One region of the Komagataeibacter ossonobensis genome, then DNA from elsewhere that is predicted to be linked to it. Evidence: riboswitches for the same ligand, from Rfam matches in the RefSeq annotation. Region 1 holds a riboswitch; each other region holds the start of a gene.
The links. Region 1 has a riboswitch for cobalamin ahead of AC1RQ9_RS07795 (TonB-dependent receptor plug domain-containing protein). Riboswitches for the same ligand answer to the same signal wherever they lie in the genome.
Positions count from the first base shown of each region.

Region 1 (6,253 bases):
CAAAGGCCCGTTTCAGCGCCGGATGGTCCAGCATGGACTGGGCAAGCGACGTGCCCTGCCCCGAACGGTCCAGCACCAGCAGGTCGGGCGGGCGCGCGATCAGGACTTCCATGGAAAAGCGGGCCGTCCCCTGCCGGTCCATGACGGTTGCATGATTGCGCAGGCCCGCATGGCTCAGGACATCATCGGGCAATGACCCCGCGCGGCTGACGAAACCATTGGCGGCATAGATCGCGGCCGTCGGGCCGGTGGGATCGGGCACGGTGGACAGGGCGGCAAGGCGGCTGGCGAAATCCGCAGCCAGCGCGTGTCCCCGCACGCCCGCGCCAATGGCGTTCGCCACCGCCATGATCTGACCGGGAATATCCGCCAGCGCCTGTGCCGGGGGCAGGACGACAACCCGCGCGCCCCGCTCGCGCGCCGCCTGAATGGCGACGGCCGCCGTATAGCTTTCGCCCAGCACGACATCAGGGTGGGACGCCACGACATTTTCCGCCGTGGGACGCAGGATCGGCACATGCCGCGCCTGTTCACACAGCACGGCATTCCAGCAGTCGCGCGCAAGCGGCGTGACGCCCACGATCTGCCCCGGTCCGGCCAGCAGCAGCAATAACTGGTCGGTGCAGACATTCAGCGACACCACGCGCGGCAGGGGCTGTGCCCGGGCCATCGGGGCACAGGCAAGAAGGCCCGCGACAATGCCCGCCATTACCCGCTTCATGTCAGTAATTCAGCATGAAACCGCCATAACCGGCGCGACCGGGCTGCAGGTAGCCGATCGGCTCCTCGAACTGGCGGTCCAGCAGGTTATCGGCGCGGGCATAGACGGACACATAGCGGTTGATCCTGTAATTGGCGGCCACGTCGATGGTGAAATACCCATGCCCCTTGGCACAGGTGCTGCATGTCTCGCTGCCGATGACCGGCAGGTCGCGCCAGCCGCTGGTATAGAGGATATTGCCTGAAAAGGTCAGGTCGCGGATGGGGGTCCATGTCGTGTTGAAATTGAATTTATGCTGCGGACGCTGCTGCAGTTCGTTGTGGTTCGTCGCATCGCGCGCATGGGTCCAGGTGTAGCTGAGATTGAATTCCAGACTGCGCAGCGCCTTCCAGTTCACGAAGGCTTCCACGCCATACATCCGCGCCTTCGCCACATTGGCGTAGGAATAATTGTAGTCATATGACGAATCAATCGAAAGCGAGGACTGGATCAGGTTCCTGACCCTGTTGTCATACCATGTCGCGCCAAAATTCAGGTGGTCATGCAGCAGTTTCTGCTCCACGCCCGCGTCATAGCCGATCAGCTGTTCGGCCTTCAGGTCCGGGTTGCCCTTTTCGGAATACCCTGTGCCCACCTGGCTTGCGAACAGCTGGTACAGCGACGGGCCATGGAAGCCCGAACCGGCGCTGGCCTTGATGATGGTCCCCGTGCCCGGCACATGGATCGCGGGCGCCACGCGCCATGTCACGTGGTTGCCATAACGCGAATTGGCGTCATAACGGATATTGGCCGCGCCGTACAGGATATGGCGCCAGTTGCCCTGATACTGCCCGTAACCCGCGGTCGTATCCATGCTGGCAGTGGTATTGTACCCACTGTCCCAGATATCGGCGGCTGTATGGCTGGTGTTGAACATGTCATGGAAATGTTCGGCCCCGACCAGCAACTGACCATACTGCCGGAAATTGAACGTGCCGTGCCAGTCCACCTTCAGCCGGCTGGAACGGTAATAGTCAGGGTCGGGATTGAGCGGGCTGCCATAGCTTGTGCCCGTTTCCGTCCAGCGATTACGGTTGGTCATGTAACCAAGGCCAAGCACCTGATCGAACAGGCCGTGGAAGGACACCAGATGCGCCGTGCCGCGCACGATGGCCGCGTTCTGGGTGGTCTGTTCGCGCACACCCCTGTCACCGTACAGATTTTCGCTTTGCAGGTCATACACCGAATAGGAATGATTGTTGTCCTGTATCAGCCGCGCCGTAAGCCCCAGGTCGAAATTGCGGGTGACATCATAACCCAGCCGGATATTGACGCCACGGTTGTCATTGCGGTTGCCTTCATGGCGCTGCTGCTGGTCCGCGCCATAATGGCGTTCGATATAGGACGGAATGTTATGGAACCCGTCCATGCGGTAGTGGGAGAATTCAACATTGTAATGAAAACGCCCTTTGCTGCCCCGCGCACCGAATGTCTGGTTGAACGTGCCGTAGCCACCGCCTTCGATCCGGACGAACGGCCTGAAGCGTCCCTGCCCCTGTGCCGTGGTGATGTCGATGACCCCTGCCATGGCGTCCGCGCCGTACAGGCCGCTCTGCGGGCCGCGCAGGATTTCGATCCGTCCCATGCCGTCGGTCACGAATGTCCCGGCATCAAACATGCCGGTCGAGGAACTGCCGTCGTTTATGTCCATCCCGTCAAGGCGGACCTTGACCTCGTTGGCGTTATTGCCCCGCATGAAAATGGATGACGTGCCGCCCGCCCCACCCGTCTGCACCACGTTCAGGCCCGGCTGGCGCGCAAGGATATCGCTCAGGCCGCGCCGCTGCTGGGTCTGGATCTGCTGTTCGGTAATGATGGTCATGCTGGTGCCGATATCATCGGCCGCCGTGGGCCGGCGGGCGGCACTGACGCTGATCAGTTCAGGCAGGCCTGTATCGCCGGGTGAAACAACGGCTTTCGCTTTCTGGTTCCTGACCCCATACTGCTTGGCAGGCTGCCTTTGTGCTGTGTCCTGCCCGGCAGGGGTATCAGCATGCGCTACCGCCGCCCCCATTGTCATCAATGTGGTGGAAGCAATCAGCAGATTACGGAAAAGGGTCATCGGACTAAGGTCTCGCGGTCACATCATCGTTGCCACGAGAGCGTGCCGCCACACGGTTTCCAATCCGTAGGGAAACCCGTAACGCCACACCGCCGGGACACCCCGCCCGACAGTTCCCGGTCGCAACCATCATGACGGCAGGTCTCCTGGCTCACGGCGTGACATCCTGCACAGCCTTCCCGGAAAACCGCAGTTTCCAGTGGCCCGGACCATGATATCCGGTAATGCAAGGACAGACCGCTTACAGTTGCGGGGACAGCCGGGGCATTGGATCGCAATCCGCACCCCGTTCCCTTTTCATCCCCCCGCAGGGGGAACCGTCGGCATGGTTCTGATCGTGCGGGGCGGCCGTGTCAACCCGGACGGTCCCGCGCCCGACGTCCGCTGGCAGCCGTTAGCGGGCGGCGGCCCGGGCCTGCTGCAGCAATGCCGCGATCCGGGCACAGGCATCTTCCCCCGCCCCCCTGGCAAAGGGGGAACTGCGCGCTTCGTAGGTATGGCGGTCGTAGCTGCGCACATCGGGCATGTATTTGGCCCCGCCATCAACCATCGTCGCCACCATGGTATGCGCAAAGGGCGAATGCGCGCGGATCCGGGCACCAAGGGCTGCGGCCAGTTCCGGTTGCACGCCCACCAGCGCCAGGTCACCGATACGGACCAGCACGACAGGCAGCGAAACCGGTGGCCCGGCAGTATAGGAAAAAGTGGTGACCGGCCCCGTGGCGCGGCCCGTGCGTGGCGAGAACGCCTGTGACGCCACCTGTATGCTTTCACGCCGGATGTCGAGTGTCGGCATATCGGTAGCCCGGATCTTCCCCGCCACATCCACGACCTGTGCGCCAAGGCGTGCGCCCAGAAGGTCAACAATCGCGAACCCGGCATCGTGAATATCCATCCGGCCCGCCCTGCCGCCCGCATTGACGACGGGGCGGTTCGCCTGAAGATAGGGTGCCTGATCGCCCGCCGCCCCGACCATGAACAGGGCGGCCGTGTCGGGACCGTACCGTGCCTCGACATATCGCATGGCCGCACCGGCAAGGTCCGCCGTCATGAGCCTGCCGCCCGTGCTGGTGACCGATCCATCCATGACCGAGGACTGCACGGCAAAATTCATCATGACCGCCAGCGGCCTGCCATCCAGCCGGTCAATGCGCAGCACGCTTACGGTCGGGTCCGTATCACCCGCGTCATCCGCGCCCAGCCACCAGCCATATGGGGTTTGCACGTCACGGTTCACGCTGACCCGGCTTGTCCCCACGTCCGCACCCACACGTGCAGGCTGCATGGATGCATGGGCGCGCGTCGTGGCCTGCCGTGCCGACTGGATGACCGCCTGCCATGCGGCGGCATTGGCCTGTATATCCGTGCCCGGCGGCGTCTGCGCTGCCGCGAATATGTGCGGCGCGGAAAAGGTGTGGCTGGCGCTGACAATGATGTTGGGGGCGGCAATACCCGCAACATCCGTCACGATGGCCTTGATCGCGGTGATCAGATCACCGAAAATGGATGTCAGGTCCACCACGACAATGGCGAGCCGGATTGTCCCGTCTTCCAGCAACACGATGCGCACGGCCAGCGGGTCGTGCTGTCCGGTAAAGCCATCAATGGGAAACTGCCCGGGCGGAAAAACGATATCGGCCCGCCCGCTGCCCGCACGAAACGCCGGCTTTCCGGTCGTGGCGGCACGTACCGGTCCCGCGCCCAGCGCCACAAGGGCGCCAAGGCCCATGGCCGCCATGAAATCCCGTCTTGATGGCACGACCTGGTCCCCTTTTTCATTGCGTTTCATGGGCACGATATCAGTGTGCCCATCTGTAACAAAAAAAGGCCCGGCAATATGCCGGGCCTTTCGGGTAGCAAGTGGATCAGTTGGAGCCGTTGTTCTGGTTCCAGCCACCGTTGCGGTCACCGCCATGCTCACCCCGGCCACCATTCTGGTTGTCGCCACCGCGGCCGCCGCCGTGCTCGCCCCAGCCACCATTCTGGTTGTCGCCACCGCGGTTACCCTGTCCACCAAAGCCGCCGTTCCGGTCGCCACGACCTTCGCCGCCACGTTCATTACCCTGGCCGCCGTTCTGGTCGCCACCACCCTGGAAATCGCCACCCTGGCCGCCACGGTTGCCTTCGCCGCCGCCATGGCGACCACCATGATGACCGTGACCACCACGACCACCATGTTCGCCCTGTTCACCGCCCTGGTTCCAGTCACCGGACTGCGCATGTGCTGCCAGCGGGAGGGAGGCGCCAAGTGCCAGTGCGAAAAGAATTGAACGCTTCATAATATGATATCCTTTAATTCGACCTTTAATATATTATGCCGCATGATCAGGAATGTAAGATTGCATGATGTAATAAACAGTATCAGACAGGCCAGCAGCCGGATAACATTAATTACGATACCGTAACCATACCGGGAAATATTCCATATATTCGTTGTATATTCAGGAATGTAGGAATCTGCATCCAGACATTTACAGATCACGACGCAATCGCCGGCAAAAAAAGAACGAATACTCGGCATGATTATGGGAAATATTTCCTAACATCCTGACCTGTCAGTTCAGGGCAATCCCTATTTCCGGCCTGCCTGATCGCCAGCGCCACCATGGTCGTTGGCCGCAGGCCTGCACGTAGTCAGCCCATATGGCGGAAAATGGCCATTCCCCATTTCCTGTCCGCATCGGGAGATCCTGCCGCCGGATCCGCTGCATGGGCCAGAGGGAATGCAGGACAGGACACCGTATTTTCTGCTGGGCCACAACATACCGCATGTGAATGGCCGCTGCGGGTCCGGCAGGACTGTCCATGTAATCCGTCATGGCTTTCAGCACCAAGACGCCTGCAAGGCGTGTCGTTCCTGCAGGACGTCATATAACCGTTTCATTTCCCGGTATCATCCTGGCATTTTCCCAACCGGTTTTTTTACGGCGCGCCATGCGATGCATCGCTGAAACCCATGGGGGCAAACAGGAAAACCTTCATCAAGAACGTTATCATGATCCGCATGATGCCATACAGACCGGTTTTTCAAGGACCCTTTATAAAAACGCGCATTGACATAAAAAACGCTGCCTGATCGAAAACATGCCCACACCCGGTATTATGGCGGGCTTTACCTGTGGTTACTGCAAATGAATACTGCATCAGGGCACAGGATACGCTTGAACTGTGCCTTGATGAAATCCTGCGCTGCCAGCGCCCAATGGAATTCTCCGGCAGGATTTCCATCTCTTCCCTGCCGAGTGTGAGTGGCGTTTCAATCACCGCTCACTCAGCAAACGCCTGCAAACCCTCGCTCAATGGGCTAACATCACGGTCGGAGACCTCACTTAATCTCCTTACCTATGACAGCCCCAAAACTTTTATTATTTTATCATTTATTTGTTCTAAAGCAGCCTTTCCATCATGGTCATTCCCATTCTTTTATTGGC
Region 1 is NZ_JBXAYQ010000009.1:20,030-26,282, forward strand. It holds gene AC1RQ9_RS07790 (ABC transporter substrate-binding protein) at 1-709, opposite strand, end outside; gene AC1RQ9_RS07795 (TonB-dependent receptor plug domain-containing protein) at 723-2,822, opposite strand; cobalamin riboswitch at 2,942-3,159, opposite strand; gene AC1RQ9_RS07800 (neutral/alkaline non-lysosomal ceramidase N-terminal domain-containing protein) at 3,217-4,611, opposite strand; gene AC1RQ9_RS07805 (hypothetical protein) at 4,688-5,101, opposite strand; gene AC1RQ9_RS07810 (hypothetical protein) at 5,640-5,879, shown strand.

Region 2 (4,491 bases), on a different contig from region 1:
CACTAGTATACAGGATATTGCCCGAAAAGGTCAGGTCGCGAATGGGGGTCCATGTCGTATTGAAATTGAACTTGTGCTGGGGACGGCGTTGCAACTGGACGTCGTTCGTCTCATCCCGGGCGTGGGTCCAGGTATAGCTCAGGTTAAATTCCAGATTGCTCAGCGCCTTCCAGTTCAGGAAGGCTTCCACACCATACATCCGCGCCTTCGCCACATTGGCGTATGAGTAGTTGTAGTCATATGATGAATCAATCGAAAGCGAGGACTGGATCAGGTTCCTGACCCGGTTGTCATACCAGGTTGCGCCGAAATTCAGACGGTCATGCAGCAGTTTCTGCTCAACACCCGCGTCATAGCCGATCAACTGTTCCGCCTTCAGGTTGGGATTGCCCTTTTCCGAATAACCCACACCCACCTGATTTGCGAATAACTGATACAGCGAAGGACCATGAAAACCGGAACCGGCGCTGGCCTTGATGATGGTTCCGGTGCCCGGCACATGGATTGCCGGGGCCACGCGCCATGTCACGTGGTTGCCGTAGCGCGAATTGGCATCATAGCGAATATTGGCCGCACCATACAGAATATGGTTCCAGTTCCCCTGATACTGCCCGTAACCTGCGGTCGTATCCATGCTGGCGGATGTATCGTATCCGCTGTCCCACATGCTTGAGGCCGTATGGCTGGTATTGAACGTATCATGGAAATGTTCGGCACCGATCAGAAGCTGGCCATACTGCTTGAAATTGAACGTGCCGTGCCAGTCCACCTTAAGTCGGCTGGAACGGTAATAATCCGGGTCTGGATTGACCGGGCTGCCGTAACTCGTGCCCGTCTCCGTCCAGCGGTTGCGGTTGGTCATGTAGCCAAGGCCAAGCACCTGATCAAAAAGCCCGTGAAAGGAAACCAGATGGGCCGTCCCGCGCACGATGGCCTCGTTCTGGTTGTTCTGTTCCCGCACACCCTTATCACCATACAGATTTTCACTTTGCAGGTCATACAGAGAGTAGGAATGATAATTGCTCTGTATCAGCCGTGCGGTCAGGCCAAGATCGAAATTATGGGTGACGTCATAACCCAGCCTGATATTGACGCCACGGTTGTCATTCCGGTTGCCTTCATGCCGCTGCTGCCGGTTGGCCCCATAATAACGCTCGATATAGGAAGGGATATTGTTGAACCCGTCCATCCGGTAATGGGAGAATTCTACATTATAATGAAAACGTCCCTTGCTGCCGCGTGCGCCAAAGGTCTGATTGAAGGTACCATACCCACCGCCTTCGATACGGACAAACGGCTTGAAACGGCCCTGCCCCTGTGCCGTGGTAATGTCGATAACCCCCGCCATGGCGTCGGCGCCGTACAGGCCGCTCTGAGGCCCACGCAGTATCTCGATCCGGCCCATGCCGTCGGTTACAAACTGACCGGCATCGAACATGCCATTGGTGGAACTTCCGTCATTGATGTCCATGCCATCCAGGCGGACCTTGACCTCGTTGGAATTATTACCACGCATGAAAATGGATGACGTGCCCCCTGGGCCGCCTGTCTGGACCACGTTCAGGCCCGGTTGGCGTGCCAGAATATCCGTCAGGCTGCGCCGCTGCTGGGTCTGGATCTGCTTTTCCGTGATGATGGTCATGCTGGTGCCGATATCATCGGTGGAGGTCGGCCGACGGGCGGCACTGACGCTGATCAGTTCGGGAAGACCCGTATCCCCCAACGAAACAACGGCTTTCGATTTTTTATTCTCGATGACGTACTGGTTGGCGGACTGTTTTTGCGGCGCGTGCTGTCTGACTGAATCATCGGCACGCGCCACTACAACCCCCATGGTCATCAACGTGGTGGAAGCAATCAGCAGATTACGGAATAGGATCATCTGGTTCAGGTCTCGCGGTCACATCATCGTTGCCACGAGAGCGCGCTGCCACAGGATTTCCGATCTGCACGGAATCCTGTAACACCACACCGTCAGGACACCCCGCCCGACAGTTCCCGGTCGCAACCATCATGACGGCAGGTCTCCTGGCTCACGGCGTAGCGTCCTGCACAACCTTCCCGGAAAACCGCGGTTTCCAGTGGCCCGGATCATGACATCCGGTAATGCAAGGACAGACCGTTTACAGTTGCGGGGGCAGCCGGAGCATTGGATCGCAATCCGCACTCTGTTCCCTTTTCATCCCCCCGAAAGGGGACACCGTCGGAACGGTTCTGATCGGATGGGGTGTTCTTGTCAACCCGCATTCAATCTTTCAGTATCCTGTCAGGATTGCTGTTATTTTCAGCCTGATTGATGAATCACAGGATATTTCCGATGAAACGTATCACGCCCTCCATGCTGACTTCACTGGCGCTGGATCTCCGTAACGGCTGGAGCATTGGAACATTTGGTGCGATCGGCGAATTCCATCATGTTCCGGATGATAGGGTCTGCCTCACCCCATGTCCTGACGGGTTGGAGATCGTCACCCAACGCGGTGCCATACGCATTAGTCCCAGCGAACCCTTGCATGCCCTTGCGTGGGACTCTCTCGTCGGAAAAGGCAGACGCTGGCGGCATAGCATGGCGTTATGCGGCCCGTTACAACTGACCGCGAAGCATACCCTGAAGGTTCTGGGAAAGGATGCGGACGCTGTCCGACCAGAGGATCGTGATGCGTGGCTGATTGATCTTGGAATTGGCGTGGGCCGGGTCCGGATGTGCGTAAGGACAGAAAATGCCCGCCTGGTCGAAGCCCTTGCTGTTGACACGGATGACCCATTGGCCGTCGTCACAGCAGCATTTGCGCTTCTGATGGAAGTCCAGCCCCACAGGGTCATGCTTTCACCTGCTGGCAGACTGGAGGTCTACCAACCCGTTCCCGCACCTGATGGAGACTCTCCGCTCGGCGCCCATACCCACCTGCTGCCAAAACTGGTGAGGTTGAAACGACCCTGCTCCGCCCTCGATCCCATTCCGGAAGGCTGGCAGCCTTTCCTGACACTTCATCCGGCGGCACCGTTCCGACCGTCCGATGATGATTCCCATGATTATGACCGGCTTGCCGATCTATCCTTTCTGCCGTTGCTTGAGGAATTCGGCATGGAGGAAGACCTGCAGGTTTCAGGCACATTCCAGGCCCATGTTCGTCAACATGGAACACCGGAAAATCTGAAAATACCCGCTACAAGACGTGGTCGCGCGCGCATGCATATCGAACTGCTTCGCATGGCAGCCTGGGGTCACGAAGGCATGGAGCGATTTGTGCCTGCCGACACGATCAAGAGCGCTACGGACTGCGGCTGATTCCATGACAGCGATCATGTTGCAGGGCACGGGATCCGATGTCGGAAAGTCCGTTTTGACGGCAGGTTTATGCCGGGTTTTCGCTAACCGTGGCCTGACGGTCCGGCCTTTCAAGCCCCAGAATATGTCGAACAATGCCGCCGTGACGGTAGATGGAGGTGAAATCGGTCGGGCGCAGGCACTTCAGGCGCAGGCCTGCCGTATTGCCCCTTCCACCCTTATGAATCCGGTCCTTCTGAAACCGGAAAGTGATCATACAGCGCAGGTTATCGTCCGTGGACGCGCAAAAGGACACCTGCACGCTTCGAGTTTTATCGGTGGCCGGGCCGCATTCCTGCCCGAGGTTCTGACCGCCTTCAGGACATTATGTAGCCAATCCGATCTCGTGATTGTCGAGGGCGCGGGCAGCCCGGCGGAAATCAATCTACGTCAGGGCGACATCGCCAATATGGGCTTTGCCAGAGCCGCGAATGTTCCGGTCGTCATGATCGGCGATATAGACCGGGGCGGCGTTATCGCGTCACTCGCCGGTACCCATGCTGTTCTTGATCCAGATGACCGTGAGTTGATCAAGGGATTCATCGTTAATCGCCTCCGGGGAGACGCCAGCATTTTCCAATCTGGGTATGACTTCATAGAAAAGTTTACCGGCTGGAAGGGGCTTGGCGTTCTTCCTTGGATAGACAGTATACGTGAACTGCCTTCTGAAGACAGTATTCCTGAAGATGTTGACTGTTCCGCGGCCTCACGGATCGAGATAGCCGTCCCCCTTATGCCCCGCATTGCCAATTTCGATGATCTTGATGCGCTGGAAGGTGAAACGCATGTAAAGATCACACGGATCCGGCCCGGGCAGCCCCTTCCCGCGTCCGCGCATGTCGTGTTCCTTCCTGGTAGCAAGGCGACAATAGCAGACCTGCAATTTTTCAGGCGGCAGGGATGGGATATTGATCTGGCGGGACACGTCAGGCGGGGTGGATATGTATTCGGTCTCTGCGGTGGCTATCAGATGCTGGGACAGACCATAAATGATCCCGACGGAATAGAAGGGAACCCGACCACGATACCAGGACTTGGACTTCTGGAGGTTGATACCGTTCTGACCCGTGACAAGCAGATCAACCAGACTTCAGGCATGACGCTTTCCGATAGCGCGCGATTCAGTGGCTACGAAATTCATTGTGGGGAAACAGTTCGATCAC
Region 2 is NZ_JBXAYQ010000053.1:12,837-17,327, forward strand. It holds gene AC1RQ9_RS16890 (TonB-dependent receptor plug domain-containing protein) at 1-1,882, opposite strand, end outside; cobalamin riboswitch at 2,002-2,220, opposite strand; gene AC1RQ9_RS16895 (DUF6925 family protein) at 2,318-3,289, shown strand; gene AC1RQ9_RS16900 (cobyric acid synthase) at 3,294-4,491, shown strand, end outside.
Region 2: it holds a riboswitch for cobalamin, as region 1 does, so the genes downstream of both, AC1RQ9_RS16890 (TonB-dependent receptor plug domain-containing protein) here and AC1RQ9_RS07795 (TonB-dependent receptor plug domain-containing protein) in region 1, are expected to answer to the same signal.

Region 3 (4,491 bases), on a different contig from region 1:
ATCCCGGCTTCGTAAGGCAACCTTAGCAACAGACCTCGCGGCCTGCGGCTTATAATTCGCATGTACTTTCCTGACCCCAGGACACAGGTACCTACGTTTTATTCTGATAAAAAGAAATATCCATGAACACAGATATGAGCATGGTACCCCCTTCCATTGCGTCGCGCCTAATGGCGACCATTACGGAGCCAGAGCCGGTTGTTGCAATTCGGATGCTTATTGCGGCCTGTCTGGATCAATCCTCGTCCCTTCGCCTGCGGCTGCCAGAGGTAAAACAGCTTTTCGCCCGCTTTATAGCCGCCATTATGCGTGAAAGGACAGATGCTCTGGAGGCTATTGCCAGCTCGGTGGAAAAACAGATCACCGCGCTGTCTTTTCGTCCGTTTACGCCGCGACAGGTTCGACGGATTCTGGGGATCACCAACCAGGAGCGTCTTTTCTGGACACGAGACGGGCGCCTGCACCAGACAGGAACAATCCTGAACAATCAGCGCGGCCAGAAATTCAGAGTTCCTGTATATTGTGCCGAGAGAATTGGATGGCTCAGTCAGAACCCAGACATGATCGCGGCATGGCGTGACGAGGATGCTCGCATCCTGACTCAAGAAGGCCTGTCCGATGCAGATCTTTCCAGTTAATCCGCTCCGATTCCCGGTGAAACGAAAAATGGCCTCTCCCGTCCCTTCGCCTGATTTTATTCTCATACAACAGCGGCGACGTCAGCGTTCTGTCTCGGTATCCCGCCTTATGGAATCCGCACCTCTGCGGGAAGATGTAATTCAGGCAATAGCCAAGACTGAACTCCCTGCCCCCAATCCGGAAGACCGCATTCGTGCGGATGGATTTGAAACATTCCTACGTCTGGTACCTTCCGCTGGCCGATTACCCGCTGCGCCGAAGGCGCGGGGCGACTATCTTGAGGAACTGTTTTCGCCCCTGCTATTAGAAGCTCTCGCCTATGTGGATACAGCCCGCGATTTATCGGACACGCACGGGGTCGAGGCGCTCATGGCCTTGCTTCAGGCCTATATTTCCGCGCAATGGACAATTGGCGCGCGTGACGCCGCCATGCACTTGTATAGCGCATCAAGCCCGAACGCCTGATTGACAACATAGTGGCTAACGCGCGGGCGCGTATCCCCGCCCGCGTGTTTCGAAGATGAAGACACTGAGTGACCTACACTTATTGGATCGGAGCGACAAGTTTGATTGGCATCAACAAGCTCTTCGTTCCATGCAGGCCGGCATCGCGTTTCGAGGAATTGGGCGTTCCTCTCACTTCGCGCATAATGGAATGAGACCCTTGATTGATGATGGCCCCGCGCGAGCGGGTTAAAAGGGAACGCTGTAACGCTCTGGCTGGACAATTCTGTTCCGGGAGCCAGTCAGCGGCTGCTCCCGCAACTGTATGCGGTATGCCACCAGTTCGTTCACCTGCGGGTGAGCCACTGTTTCCCTTGGGGAATGGGAAGGCATGAACTGGCTGGCCATGATCCGTGAGCCAGGAGACCTGCCATCGTCTGCAAACCACGTCGTCGGGCGGGATGCACCGAAGGCAGGAGATTTCCCATGCGTCATGGGAAGACCAATGCGGCCGATCAATGCCCCCCATGTTTCCTGTTTCTGGCGGAAACATCGTGATGCAGCATCGCGGGACCGGCGCGTTTCTGACAACCGGCACGGGACGCCCGCATGTTGCTGAAGACCCTTACTGGGCCCTTCAAGCCGGTGCAGCAATGGGCAGCAGGCGCGACAAGGCTATCATGGAAAACGTCCATGGCGTAGATAGCACCCTCGCCGCTCATTCCCATGGCGCGCATCTCGGGGCATCAATCATGCGCTTTTCGATCCGAATTCCCCGATAGATCCGCCGATGTCCCATAATTTTAGTCATGTACGAAGCGACGAAAGACACATCATGAATATTGCGCAAAAAGCAACCTGTGTCTCGCTAATACTCAGTATCATGATTGGAGGGGCTGCTGTTCACGCACAAGTTCCTCCAGCGACAACAGTTCCGCCCGCCGTTCTGGGGCAATGGGTCACCAGAAATCACAAGGGTGTTTTCGAGATCACACGGTGTGGCGACCATCTGTGTGGAAAGCTGGTTGGCCTGAACTATAGTGATGACATCCCACGCGACCAGACGGGCCGTTCGGAATGTGGGTTGCCCATGCTGCGGGACTTCGTGCCGGATCCGGATCAACCAGACCGGTGGAACGGGTCCATTCTCGACCCCAATACCAATCATGTGTATCAAGCGCGCATGTGGGTTAACCAGTCCGGACAACTCAAGTTACGGGGCTATCTCGGGATTCCGATGTTCGGACAGACACAGACATGGCTTCCTTATAGCGGTCATATCGGCCCGAACTGCAAAATGAGCACCTGATCTGCGTGGTGCCTGGTCAGGAGAAGATGCCCATGCGCCTTGAGACGGGGCATGGGCATCTATCAGTTTATTATCCTACGTCTTTCTGGGACGGCATACCATTCTGGATAAGCAGTTGGCGCAGCGCCATGATAACTGGAAAGACCTCCTGATTCCGGTCGCCGTCCTGCTCCCGCCAGGCCTGCTGCTCCAGTTCAACAATTTCGCGATCTTCTGTGAAAACACGCTCCGTAAAGGCGATCAGCAGCGGCCACGCCAGATCCAGTAAAAATGGTATTTTCAACCTGCGTATGGAGAGCAGGCCAAATACCCGGTTGATCAATTCTTCCCGGTCCTGTGGCACATATGCAATCCACAGTTCCATGACCGGTTCATCAATCCCCTCCGTCTCGATCCGCAATGTCTGATAGGGATACTGCGTGCGGATGGTCATGACATCCCGATAGGCAAAATCCCGGCCATCCTTGCGACGCTGCCCGTAAATCAGAGCCTCGCTCAGCGGCTGCCTGCCAGACGTGCGGGCAAAGGTATAGCGGGCCTCCACAAAATCCTCTCCCCGATCCATGCCTAGAAACCGTGGTTTCATGCCTCCGACCAGTCGGCTGTGCAGGATCTGGTGGTTCATGTCCATCAGGTTTTCATGCATGAAGCTGTAGTGACATTGCACGACTTTTCCAAACCGGCGGGTACGGTAATGGGGGTCACGGACACGCGGAAAGTCCGGCAGCGCAATGCTATCGGATTTTTCCAGATCCCCCATGAACACAAAGATGAGGCCATCCTTCTCCCGGCATGCCCATGTCCGCAGTCGTGGCGGTTCATTTTCCAGCTTCATGCCGGGGGAAAAACACTGGCCACGCCGACTGTATTTCAGTCCATGGTATGCACAGCGAATGAAATCTCCACACACTTCTCCCTTGCTGAGTGGTAACTGCCGGTGGGGGCAAACATCATCCAGCGCAAAGATGGCCCCGGCCTCGGGCCTGACCACCACGATGGGTTGCCCCGCGTACCGTACGCCAATTGTCCTGCCCCGACGAAGTTCACGCGACCATGCAACCGGATACCAGAAATCCGGATTGCTGCGGACACGACGGATATCCGGATGTGGCGAAGCAGCCCCATCCGGGATGGCTGCTTCCGATGTATTTCCTGTCATGATATTTTCAATGTCTCACGCTGTTATCAGCGCATGGGACAAAACGGATATCATTTTCGCAAAAGTCGCGGATGGATGCGCTGCGACGTGCTATCGTGCGTCGGCTGGCCACGGCCACGATTTCGGACATTTTTTGCGGCAGGACGTTCGTAATGTCCGGATCGGTCAGGGCATTGCTGTCACTTAACGCACCCGATGGCGCGATCATGAGACGATCCGGCCGATGCGAACGCAGCGTCTGTTCCACGATGCCGTGCGCCATGCCGATGTGGGTAGGCGCCGCGCTGCAGCTATCGACCAGCCCCAGCGAGAGCCAGCGATACGCCGGGAAATGCTGCAGGACATACGGGAAATCGCGATAGCCATGCACAACGTCCACATGCAGGCCGCCAAAAGGTAGCTGCAGCACAAAAGGAAGATGTCGCCCGAAGCCCCCGCCGCCCCCGACCAGAACAAGTGACGTGGCCCTTGATGCTTCACTGAGGACATGCCAAGCAACGTCCATATGGGTCAGCGTGGCTGCGGGCAGGCCAGGATGGGCAAGGATTGGCTCATCAATCTGGATCCAGAAGCATCCCGCGTTGTTCAGTTGTTCGAAGCATTCAATATAGGCGGGTAGCAGGCGCATCAGTCCCTGGCCGACACTGTCTCCCTTTGTCATGCCGCATAACGCAAGGAAACTGACCGGCCCCAGCAGAACAGGCCGGGTGCTGATACCCAGTTGTTCCGCTGCAAGAAATGCGTCGCGGGGCCAGTTGCGCGCAAGATGGAACGCCTGCCCCGGTCTGAGGATGGGCTTTCTGTAATTGCCGTGCATCGGATCACAGGCTGTGACTGTATTGTCGGTGCCCACGCCAAACATGCGGGCAGTCTGCACGACTCTGTCCCGCCATGGGCTATTGGCCGTAGCGATATGGGAAATGCCTGCCGCGTGCTGGCA
Region 3 is NZ_JBXAYQ010000053.1:5,036-9,526, forward strand. It holds gene AC1RQ9_RS16850 (hypothetical protein) at 123-638, shown strand; gene AC1RQ9_RS16855 (hypothetical protein) at 619-1,104, shown strand; cobalamin riboswitch at 1,298-1,532, shown strand; gene AC1RQ9_RS16860 (DUF2147 domain-containing protein) at 1,919-2,392, shown strand; gene AC1RQ9_RS16865 (aromatic ring-hydroxylating oxygenase subunit alpha) at 2,463-3,551, opposite strand; gene AC1RQ9_RS16870 (uroporphyrinogen decarboxylase/cobalamine-independent methonine synthase family protein) at 3,559-4,491, opposite strand, start outside.
Region 3: it holds a riboswitch for cobalamin, as region 1 does, so the genes downstream of both, AC1RQ9_RS16860 (DUF2147 domain-containing protein) here and AC1RQ9_RS07795 (TonB-dependent receptor plug domain-containing protein) in region 1, are expected to answer to the same signal.